2 regions of the Clostridium isatidis genome follow, and region 2 is predicted to be linked to the other one. Evidence: a T-box and tRNA genes for the amino acid it is inferred to sense, from the RefSeq annotation. Region 2 holds a T-box; the other holds one or more tRNA genes.
What was found. A T-box is a leader RNA that pairs with one kind of tRNA and senses whether it is charged. The one in region 2 lies ahead of gltX (glutamate--tRNA ligase), so its partner is inferred to be a tRNA-Glu.
Positions count from the first base shown of each region.

Region 1: it has a tRNA-Glu gene. The T-box ahead of gltX (glutamate--tRNA ligase) is inferred to sense a tRNA for this amino acid. The anticodon was not compared.

Region 1 is NZ_CP016786.1:2,844,166-2,849,592, reverse strand. It holds gene BEN51_RS13585 (replicative DNA helicase) at 1-825, shown strand, start outside; gene BEN51_RS13580 (hypothetical protein) at 894-1,247, opposite strand; gene BEN51_RS13575 (DUF1858 domain-containing protein) at 1,407-1,589, shown strand; gene BEN51_RS13570 (acyl-[acyl-carrier-protein] thioesterase) at 1,637-2,392, shown strand; gene BEN51_RS13565 (BaiN/RdsA family NAD(P)/FAD-dependent oxidoreductase) at 2,468-3,727, opposite strand; tRNA gene BEN51_RS13560 (tRNA-Glu) at 3,952-4,026, shown strand; tRNA gene BEN51_RS13555 (tRNA-Val) at 4,031-4,106, shown strand; tRNA gene BEN51_RS13550 (tRNA-Asp) at 4,111-4,187, shown strand; tRNA gene BEN51_RS13545 (tRNA-Glu) at 4,219-4,293, shown strand; tRNA gene BEN51_RS13540 (tRNA-Val) at 4,299-4,374, shown strand; tRNA gene BEN51_RS13535 (tRNA-Asp) at 4,379-4,455, shown strand; tRNA gene BEN51_RS13530 (tRNA-Thr) at 4,479-4,553, shown strand; tRNA gene BEN51_RS13525 (tRNA-Glu) at 4,562-4,636, shown strand; tRNA gene BEN51_RS13520 (tRNA-Val) at 4,641-4,716, shown strand; tRNA gene BEN51_RS13515 (tRNA-Asp) at 4,722-4,798, shown strand; tRNA gene BEN51_RS13510 (tRNA-Thr) at 4,822-4,896, shown strand; gene BEN51_RS13505 (ATP-binding protein) at 4,993-5,427, opposite strand, start outside.
Region 2 is NZ_CP016786.1:2,025,351-2,030,777, forward strand. It holds gene BEN51_RS09620 (DUF2812 domain-containing protein) at 142-1,299, opposite strand; gene BEN51_RS09625 (PadR family transcriptional regulator) at 1,286-1,612, opposite strand; gene BEN51_RS09630 (PepSY domain-containing protein) at 1,791-2,048, shown strand; gene gltX (glutamate--tRNA ligase) at 2,152-3,813, opposite strand; T-box leader at 3,862-4,089, opposite strand; gene BEN51_RS09640 (glycoside hydrolase family 3 protein) at 4,257-5,423, shown strand.

The DNA.
Region 1 (5,427 bases), 820 kb from region 2:
ATAGAAAGACTTTTCAATAATAGAGGAGCCATAACTGGTGTAGGATCAGGAATAAGAGACTTAGATGCAAAAACATCTGGTTTTCAAAAGGGTGATATGGTACTAATTGCAGCTAGACCATCAATGGGGAAAACAACATTTGCATTAAATATAGCAGAACATGCTGCTTTAGTAGAAAATAAAAGTGTAGTTATATTTTCATTAGAAATGTCAAAGGAGCAATTAGCATATAAGTTATTATGTTCTGAGGCTAATGTAGATATGCTTAAGTTAAGAACTGGTAACTTAGATGATGATGATTGGGAAAGGATTGCAAGAGCTACAGGTCCTTTATCAAAGGCTAAAATATTCATTGATGATACTGCTGGATTAAGTGTAATGGAAATGAGATCAAAATGTAGAAAGATTAAAATGGAACATGGGATAGACTTAATTCTGATTGATTACCTTCAACTTATGAGTGGTAGTTCTGGAAGTGAAAGCAGGCAGCAAGAGGTATCTGAAATATCAAGATCAATAAAAGCATTAGCTAAGGAAATGCAATGTCCAGTTATAGCCTTATCACAATTGTCACGTGCTCCTGAGCAAAGAGCTGACCACAGACCAATGCTATCTGACTTAAGAGAATCTGGTTCTATAGAACAGGATGCTGACCTTGTAATGTTCTTATATAGAGACGAGTACTATAATAAAGAAACAGAAGAAAAAGGTATTGGTGAATGTATAATTGCAAAACAAAGAAATGGTCCTGTAGGAACTGTTAAAATGGCATGGATTGGTTCTCATAGTAAGTTTGCTAATTTAGAGATGGTTTATAAAGAATAATACAATATATAAAATTCCTCAAGGCTTGTACCATGAGGAATTTTATTTTATATTATCAATTTTTAATTTTAATCCTTAATTGTTACTTGATATTCTATTGGTATTTTGTATTTAATTAAATTATTTTTATTTGTATTTTCTATATTTTTTATATCTAAATTTTTTAAATAAATAGTTCTTTTATATTCTGATATTATATTATTATTTGTGCATACTAAAGATAGGTTTAATATAAGAAAATTATTTATGTATCTTAAAGAAATATGTTTTTTTATTAGTCCGTTAAGAAAAATATATATATAATAATAATTAGGAGTTTGTACTAATTTTATTATTGGAAATTTATTTTTTTTTATTGAATTAGTATCTAATAAAGAATTTATTTTATTTTCAGCATTTCTAAGTAAAATATAATTTCCCATAAATTTATCCCTCCTTATATAATATAGTTTGTACACATAAATTAAAGTTATGCTATGAGTATTATGGTAATAATAAAATTAATATTTTATTTATTTTACTTATGTAAAAAATAGACTATAATTTAATTATTAGCAAAAATTATAAAAGGTGGGATAATTATGATAAGCAAAGATATGACTATAGGAGAAATAATAAGAAATAATCCTGATTCTGTTGAAATACTAATGGCATTTGGTATGGGATGCGTTGGTTGTCCGTCAGCACAAGGAGAAACATTAGAAGAGGCAGCTGCTGTTCATGGATTAAATTTAGAAGGCTTATTAGCAGAACTTAATAAATAATTGGGACTATTTTAGTCCCTATTATTTAATTTTCTTAGGAGGATATAATGGGAAGAAAATATAGCAAGAAATATGAAATTTATTATTATAATGTAGATAGCAAATTAAACTGCACAATGCCTGTAGTTCTTGGTATTTTATCAGATGTAGGAAATAAGGATTCGGAAGATTTAGGTTCAGGTGTTAATGAGCTATTAAATAAAAATATGACATGGATTTTTTATAATTATGATGTAAAAGTAAAAAGATATCCTAAGTATGGAGAAAAAATTAATGTTATAACTCAATCAATTGGATTTAAAAAGTTTTATGCAGTAAGAAATTATGAAATAATAGGTGAAGATGGAGAAAAAATAGTTGAGGGAAGTGCAACCTTTTTAATGTTAGATATTAAAAAAAGAAGAGCAATGAGAATACCTAAGGATCAGTATGCTGTATATGGTGAAGAAGGAGATATGGAAGGTGAATTTAAGCTTCCTAGATTGAGTGATTTTGAAGAGTACGATTATGAAGAAACATTTAAGGTGAGATATTCTGATATTGATTCTAATGGACATGTAAATAATACAAAATATATTGAATGGTCGATAGAAAGTTTACCTAAAAATATAGTTGATAATTATATGTTAGAAGAAATAAAGGTTATATTTGAAAAAGAATGTAGATATGGTGAAGAAGTAAAAGTACTATCAAAGATAATAGAAAATGAAGATGGAACCTTAACTATAAAACATAAGGTTATAAATTCAGAAGGTAAAGAATTAACAAAATTAGAAGGAAAAATGAAAGCCATTAATAATTAAGGAAATAATCAATTTTACTAATTTATAAAAAATATAAAAACTCTTCTGCTTATTCTACAGAAGAGTTTTTTGTTATTATTTTTTGTTTTGTATGCTGGTATAAATGCTTTCTGCAACGAAGTGACCTGAGCTCCAAGCCCATTGGAGATTAAAACCACCACAATCTCCATCCACGTCTAATATTTCACCACAGAAGTATAAGTCCTTAACTATTTTTGATTCTAGGGTGTTTGGATTAACTTCTTTTGTGTTAACTCCTCCAATTGTAACTTGAGCTTGATTAAATCCATTAGTACCGATACAAGTAAATTTCCATTCTTTTAATAAATTAATTAAATTATTTTTTTCTTTCCAAGTTAGCTCATAACAAGGAGTATGTATATTTTGTATTCCTGCACATTTCAGAATAGTAGGAATAAGCTTTTTATTTATTATTCCAATTAGAGCATTAGATATTGATCTATAGGAAAATACAGCTAGATGATTTTCAATAAAATCAGATAAATATTCTTTACTTTCCTTTGGCATCATATCAACTACAATTTCAACCTTTTCATTTTTTGAAAATGATCTTGATGCCAAGCCTGATATTTGAAGAATTGGTGGACCAGATATTCCATAATCGGTAAATAGGATTTCACCAAATTCCTTTCGTATGGCTTCATTATTTACAAGTAAAGTTGCATATCCATCAAACTTAACTCCAGAAATAGATTTTAAATAAGGAGCATCAAGTTTTAGTTGAACAATACCAGGTATAGGTTCAATTAAGCTATGGCCAAGGGATTTTGCTAAATTATAACCTGACCCATCTGAACCTGTTTTTACAGCAGATTTTCCTCCACAAGCTAAAACCAATTTGTTACATGTGAATAACTTATATTCATCATTATCTGTGGATAAAATAAATCTCTTATTCTTGTGGATATCTTTTATTTTGCAGCTTGTGTATAAAGGTATGTTTTTATCTTCTAGTGCTAATCTAAAAATATCCACAACAGAAGAAGCTTGTAATGATTTTGGATATAATTTTTTATTTTGAAGTTCTATAATAGGTAAACCTAAAGTTAGAAAAAAGTTCTCTGTATCCTCAACGGTAAATGAAGTTAGAGTATTAATAAAAAAGTTATTATTCTCACTATGGTAATTTATAAATGGAGAAGAAATACCTTTATTAGAAATGTTACATCTTCCATTACCAGTTGTAAGAATTTTTTTTCCTATTCGATCAGTAGCTTCTATAATAGCAACATCTAAACCATAATCTTTTGCGGTTATGGCAGCCATAAGTCCAGAAGCACCACCACCAACTATAATTAAATCATGATATATCATAATAAAACTCCTTAAAGTATAATAAATATATTTTATCACAGTAAAAAAAGTTTATAAATATTGGACAAAATATGTAATGAAATTTATAATAATGGTAAAGATATAAGTAGCAACTTTATAAAAAACAATAAAATAAAAAAGTTGTAAAAAAGTGTTGACATAAGATAAAACTTTATGTATTATAAATAATGTGCTCTTTGAGAGAGGACATTTTAAGTAGATTTGGCTCCTTGGTCAAGCGGTTAAGACACCACCCTTTCACGGTGGTAACAGGGGTTCGATTCCCCTAGGAGTCACCAATATGGAAGCATAGCTCAGCTGGGAGAGCACCTGCCTTACAAGCAGGGGGTCACAGGTTCGATCCCTGTTGTTTCCACCAAGTTGGCCCAGTAGCTCAGCTGGTTAGAGTGCCGGCCTGTCACGCCGGAGGTCGAGGGTTCGAGCCCCTTCTGGGTCGCCACTTTAAAATGCTTATTTGTAAAATATAATATGGCTCCTTGGTCAAGCGGTTAAGACACCACCCTTTCACGGTGGTAACAGGGGTTCGATTCCCCTAGGAGTCACCAATTATGGAAGCATAGCTCAGCTGGGAGAGCACCTGCCTTACAAGCAGGGGGTCACAGGTTCGATCCCTGTTGTTTCCACCAAGTTGGCCCAGTAGCTCAGTTGGTTAGAGTGCCGGCCTGTCACGCCGGAGGTCGAGGGTTCGAGCCCCTTCTGGGTCGCCATTTAAATATAAATATATTATTGTGCTGGCATGGCTCAATGGTAGAGCAGCTGACTTGTAATCAGCAGGTTGTAGGTTCGAGTCCTATTGCCAGCTCCACTTAACATGGCTCCTTGGTCAAGCGGTTAAGACACCACCCTTTCACGGTGGTAACAGGGGTTCGATTCCCCTAGGAGTCACCAATATGGAAGCATAGCTCAGCTGGGAGAGCACCTGCCTTACAAGCAGGGGGTCACAGGTTCGATCCCTGTTGTTTCCACCAAGTTAGGCCCAGTAGCTCAGTTGGTTAGAGTGCCGGCCTGTCACGCCGGAGGTCGAGGGTTCGAGCCCCTTCTGGGTCGCCACTTTAAATAATATAGATAATTATGCTGGCATGGCTCAATGGTAGAGCAGCTGACTTGTAATCAGCAGGTTGTAGGTTCGAGTCCTATTGCCAGCTCCAAAAAAGACTTTGGATTATTCCAAAGTCTTTTTTTGTTTAAAAAATACAGTTAGAAATATAGTATTTTCTAACTGTATAAATAGCATATTTAATTAATTATCTTTTCTTTAAATTTAATTGAATTCTTATATCTTCTGAATAAAATTTATATAATTTAAAGTTTCCAAGTAATCTTGAAGAAATCCTCTCAGTATAGATTTTACTTATATCAGATAGAGATAAGTTAGTTGATACAAGCATTTTCTTTTTCTTTAATAATTTTTTATTTAAAAGATTAAAAAATTCTGTAGTAGAGAAATCTGTTATCTGTTCAGCTCCTAAGTCATCGATTATTAGGAAATCACAATTTATTAGTAGATCTTCTAGTTCATGATTATTTTCAAAGATTATTTCTCTTAAATTTTTTATTAATTCATCAATTGTTCTGTAAACTACTAGGTGACCATTATCTAAAAGTTCCTTCGCAATACAGCAGCTTAAAAATGTTTTACCAGTACCAGAATTGCCATAAAATAAAATATTTTCATCCAT
Region 2 (5,427 bases):
ACACTCACCACCATTATTATATAGTTAAGATTATCTATGAATAGTCATATTGTAGTATGACCTAATAAATTAACTTTAAACTTATTATAGCTGTCCCCTATTAATCTTTATGTGATTCAAATCAAAGATTGATAATTGTTATCATTTATTCCAATAAAAAAGTCCTACTTTAAAAAGTAAGACTTCGTAAATAAAATTATATTTTACTGGCCATTCATATTTACTTTCAAAGAGGTTATAGCTTAAACGAAGCTTTTCTCCTTCATTACTGTAATACATATTTGAGGCTATAGGAGATTTTCTACTATCTACAAATAAATTTCCTCCTAAATTTTTATCCCCAAAATCTTCAAGGGTTAATATTTGTTCATTTTCTATTCCACTATATTCGTGGTTATCATTCTCTTCTAAAAGCTTGCTGAAAATTATATTGTTTAAAATTACAGCTGAAAAAATAAAGCATACCAAAGGCAATAATACATAAGAAATTGTAACTGTAATCTTATTATTTTTATAATTTTTATTTTTTACTAAAGAAATTGTATAGTTAAATATAGCTGTTAATATCAATAAGATAATAAAAAAACCTAACATAATAAAATCGTGTTCAAAAGCAATTACCACTAATACTAAAAGGGTGGTCACCAACATTATTTTATATATGACTTTTCTTATTAACACACTTGCTGTAAAATAATAAGATACTTTTTCACCTTTATATAAATTTCTTCTTCCTTTAATGCTAAATAATAAAAAGTTAGTTATTCCTGTAAACTCATGTGTAGCAAAAATAGTAAGCTGTAGAAGAACACCTAAACTTAAAGAATTGGCTAAGAAACGTCCATCTGTACCTTTAAAGATTAAGAGATATTCAGGAAATAAAAGAAGGATTATATTTATAAAGTTTAATAAAACGTGTTTTAAAGATGCTTTCATAATAATATTAAACCTTTCAAATTCATCAGTATGAATTTCTACTTTCTCTTTGCTGCCTTCACTAAAATAAATTTGTATTTTCTCTCTTTCACAAACAAAATCCCAACCAGCCTTCTTGCAGTATTCCCTATATTCTAAAGCCCTTTCATTATCTTTTCCAGCAAATAAAGAAATACTATCAAATATATCAACTGAATATTTTAAGCTTCTAGGTTCACTCCTTTTAAATTTTAAGAAATCCCCCTTTATATCAGATAATATCCATCCCTTTAATGCCATTTCTTCTAAATAATCTTCTATATGCCTATACTCATAAGACAAAAAATTATATATAACATATTTAGTGTTTTTAAACCTCATCATATTTTCCCACTAAAAATAATCTACCATCTTCTATTAAATTAATTAATCTTTCGTACTCTTCTTTTAAGATTGCTAACCCTTTATCTGTTATTATATAGCTTCTTTTTCTTCCAACAACTTCTGTTTCCTTAATCATTCTTTCCTTTTCAAACCGTCCAAGTAAAGCATATAAAGTTCCTGGTCCTATTTTTACTCGTCCTTTAGATATTTCCTCTACCCTTTCCATAATATCAACTCCACATCTCTCCTCTAACAAAGAAAGTAAAATATAATACATTGGCTCTGTTAAATTTTGAAACTGTTCTCTTGCCATTTTTCACCTCCTATATCGATACTCGATATTTAAAATATAAATGTTCTTATCGTATACCATTCAATATAATTGTAGTATCGAATATCGATATTGTCAATAATTAGAATTCTCAATTAACTTTATTTCAAAATTGTGCATATAATGACATAGTAAAACAATAATAGGGGATTAATTATTTATGTTAGACTATGGCTTTAGAACCAACTGCTATCCAGTTCTTTGGGATAATTACTGGAGAAACTATAGAATAGATGCTGAAACGGCAGTACAAATTGCTTTACAACATGTTCCTGGCAGAATTGCAAAGATAGAATTAGAATATGATGGTGGCTTATTAGTCTATGATATTGATGTCCTTACTGAAAGTGGTCTTTATGAAATCAAAATAAATGCTAATACAGGACAGGTATTAAAAATTGAAAGAGAATATGATTAAATTTGCTTTCTATCTATTTTATGAAAGTAAATTTATAAAAGGAACTTAACAACAAAAGTTATTAAGTTCCTTTTATTTAATAGCTAATTTATTGAATAATTATTTATAAATTTAAAAATGCTTGAAATCTAGCTTTTGTTTTCTCTTCTCCTAATATTTGCATAATTGTATAAAGATCTGGAGTATTGCTTCTATGAGATAAAGCTGCTCTTACAGCTCCTGCTACATCAGAAATCATTCCCTTATATTGATCTGGATTAGCTTTATATTCTTTTCTATTAGCACAATATCCAAGCTTTGCTCCTATTTCTTTTAATTCTTCAAACCAAGCTTCTTGGCTTCCAGAATTAAAGTTAAATTCATCCTTATAAACTTTAATGATTTCTTTTGCTGCTTCTAAAGATAATGTCTTTGGAAGTTCTACATTTTCAGCTGTTTCCTTGTTAAATAATTCATCAAAGAAGTAATCTATCTTTCCTCTAACATCTTCCCATTTTGCAAAGTCCTTTCTTGGTTTTGGACCTTCCTTATCAATATTGAAAATCGCCTTAGCCATTGCTTCATTATTAGTTACTAATTCATACATCTCTTTATCATATTCTTTAGCCCAAGCAGTATATAAACCATATACCTTATCTGCTTTAAACTTACAAATAACATCTTTACTTACATCATTTAATTTAACTATGTCAAATAATGCTCCTGATTTATTCATTTTATCTAACGAAACTGGGAACTCATGATAATCAGCATCTGGATTTTCTGTTCTCCATTCTTCAAAACTTGAATTTATAATGTTTAGTAAATATTCAATTACTGATTGAGCAGGATATCCAACTTCAGTATAGTATGAAACTGCAGCTTCTGCATCTTTTCTCTTCGATAATTTTCTCTTAGATCCATTATCATTTTTCATTATCGTTGGGATATGCGCATACTCTGGTCTTTCTAAGCCTAATACATCAAATAATTGTACATGTATTGGTAATGACGATAACCATTCTTCTCCTCTTATTACATGAGTTGTTCTCATTAATGCATCATCAACTACGTGAGCAAAATGATATGTTGGAAGACCATCTCCCTTAATGATTACTATATCTTGATTATTTTCTGGGAAACTTATATCTCCCTTTATTAAGTCATGAAAATCAACCCTATTTTCTATATTGCCTGGTGATTTAAATCTTATGATATAGTTTTCTCCATTTTTTATTTTTTCCATTGCTTCTTCTGGAGATAAATTTCTATCTGTTGCAAATTCACCATAATATCCTGGAGTTATTTTTGCTTCAATTTGTCTTTCTCTTAAAGCTGCTAATTCTTCAGGTGTAGCAAAGGATGGATAAGCTAATCCTTTTCTTATAAGGTCCTTTGCAAAAGCTTCATAAATTTCTTGTCTCTGACTTTGACGATATGGACCATACTCTCCTACTGAACTATCTTCTCCAGTCATTCCTTCATTAAAGTCCATTCCAAAATTATGCATTGTTTCTATTGTATCTTTAATTGCACCTTTTACTTCCCTTTTTTGATCTGTATCTTCTATTCTTAAAAAGAAAACACCTTCACTTTGACTTGCTAATCTTTCATTTATCAAAGCTGCAAAAACTCCTCCAATATGTTGGAAGCCTGTTGGGGATGGCGCATATCTTGATACTATTGCACCTTCTTTTAAATTTCTTTTTGGATATTTTTTAATATAATATTCTGGTGTTTTATCAATGTTTGGGAAAATTAAATCTGCTAATTTTTCTAAACTCATTTGTTCATTCATTCCTTTCTATAAATAAAAAAATCTCTCCTCCCAATATAATAGGACGAAAGATATTATTCCGCGTTACCACCTAAATTGATTAGTATTATTACTAATCCACTCAAAGTCTCTATAAGGGGAGAACCCATAAACCTACTTGCATATAATGCTGTTTCAGTTTATAACTCCAGAGCTTCTTTCCATAGCTTTAAATTCCAGGCTTCCACCCTTCCCAGATCTCTATAATTTAAACTACTATGTACTCTTCTCCTTCAAAGTCTTTATATTACTTTTATTCAGTAATATTATACATATACAATTAGTATTTGTAAATATGCTATATTTATTCATTTACTCCTTTGTAATATTTTTGCATATTCTATGTAAGGAATAAATTTCTAAAAATTTGTATAGTATTAATAGATGATTATATTAATTTTAGGAGATACAAAATGAAAAAATTATTAATTCTTATAAGTTTAATTATTTTAGCGTCGATTTCAGGATTTTTATCCTACAAAATAATAAATATTATAAATTCAAAAGAACCAAATACTAACTTACCTCCTAATAATAGTTCAATACCTGAAAATAGTATTCCTAAAGAAGAAACTAATAAGGAAAAAGCTGAAAAACTACTAAAAACAATGACTTTAGAAGAAAAGGTAGGTCAAATATTTTTAGTTAGATGTAATCCAGAAACAGCAATAGAAGATATTCAAAAATATAATATAGGCGGTTTTATATTATTCGATGCTAATATTGTTAATCAAACTAAAGAGTCCTTAGCTTCAACAATAGAAAGTTATCAGGAAACTTCTGATATACCTCTATTAATTGCAATAGATGAAGAAGGTGGTACAGTTAATAGATTAAGCTGGTATCCGGAGTTTAGAGGCGTACCTTTTTATTCTCCACAAGACTTATATAATGAAGGCGGCTATCCTTTAATAGAAAGTGATACTGAAGAAAAAGCTAAATTATTAAAAAACTTAGGTATTAATTTAAATTTAGCGCCTGTTGCTGATATATCTACTAATCCATATGATTTTATTTATGATAGAAGCTTTGGAAAGAATGCATCTGAAACTTCAAAATATGTAGAAACTGTAATTAAAGTAATGAAGAAACAAAATATTGGTTCTACTTTAAAACACTTTCCTGGCTATGGTAATAATTTAGACACTCATACTGGTATATCTATCGATGAAAGAAGCTATCAGAACTTTATAGAAAATGACTTTCTTCCATTTAAAGCAGGAATTCAAGCTGGAGCTGGAAGTATTTTAGTTTCACATAACATAGTAAAATCTATGGATGAAACCTTGCCCGCATCCCTTTCAGCAAAAGTCAATAAAATAATAAGAAAAGAACTAAACTTTGATGGGGTTGTTATGACTGATGATCTTAAAATGGACGCGATAAAAGAATATATTGGTGACTCCTCTTCTGCAGTATTAGCAGTAAAAGCTGGAAATGATTTGATAATAGCCTCTAACTTTGAAGTCCAAATTCCATCAGTACTAGAAGCTGTAAAAGCTGGAGAGATATCAGAAGAGAGAATTGATGAAGCAGTTATAAGAATTCTTATCTGGAAGCTTGAACTAGGTATCTTATAATATT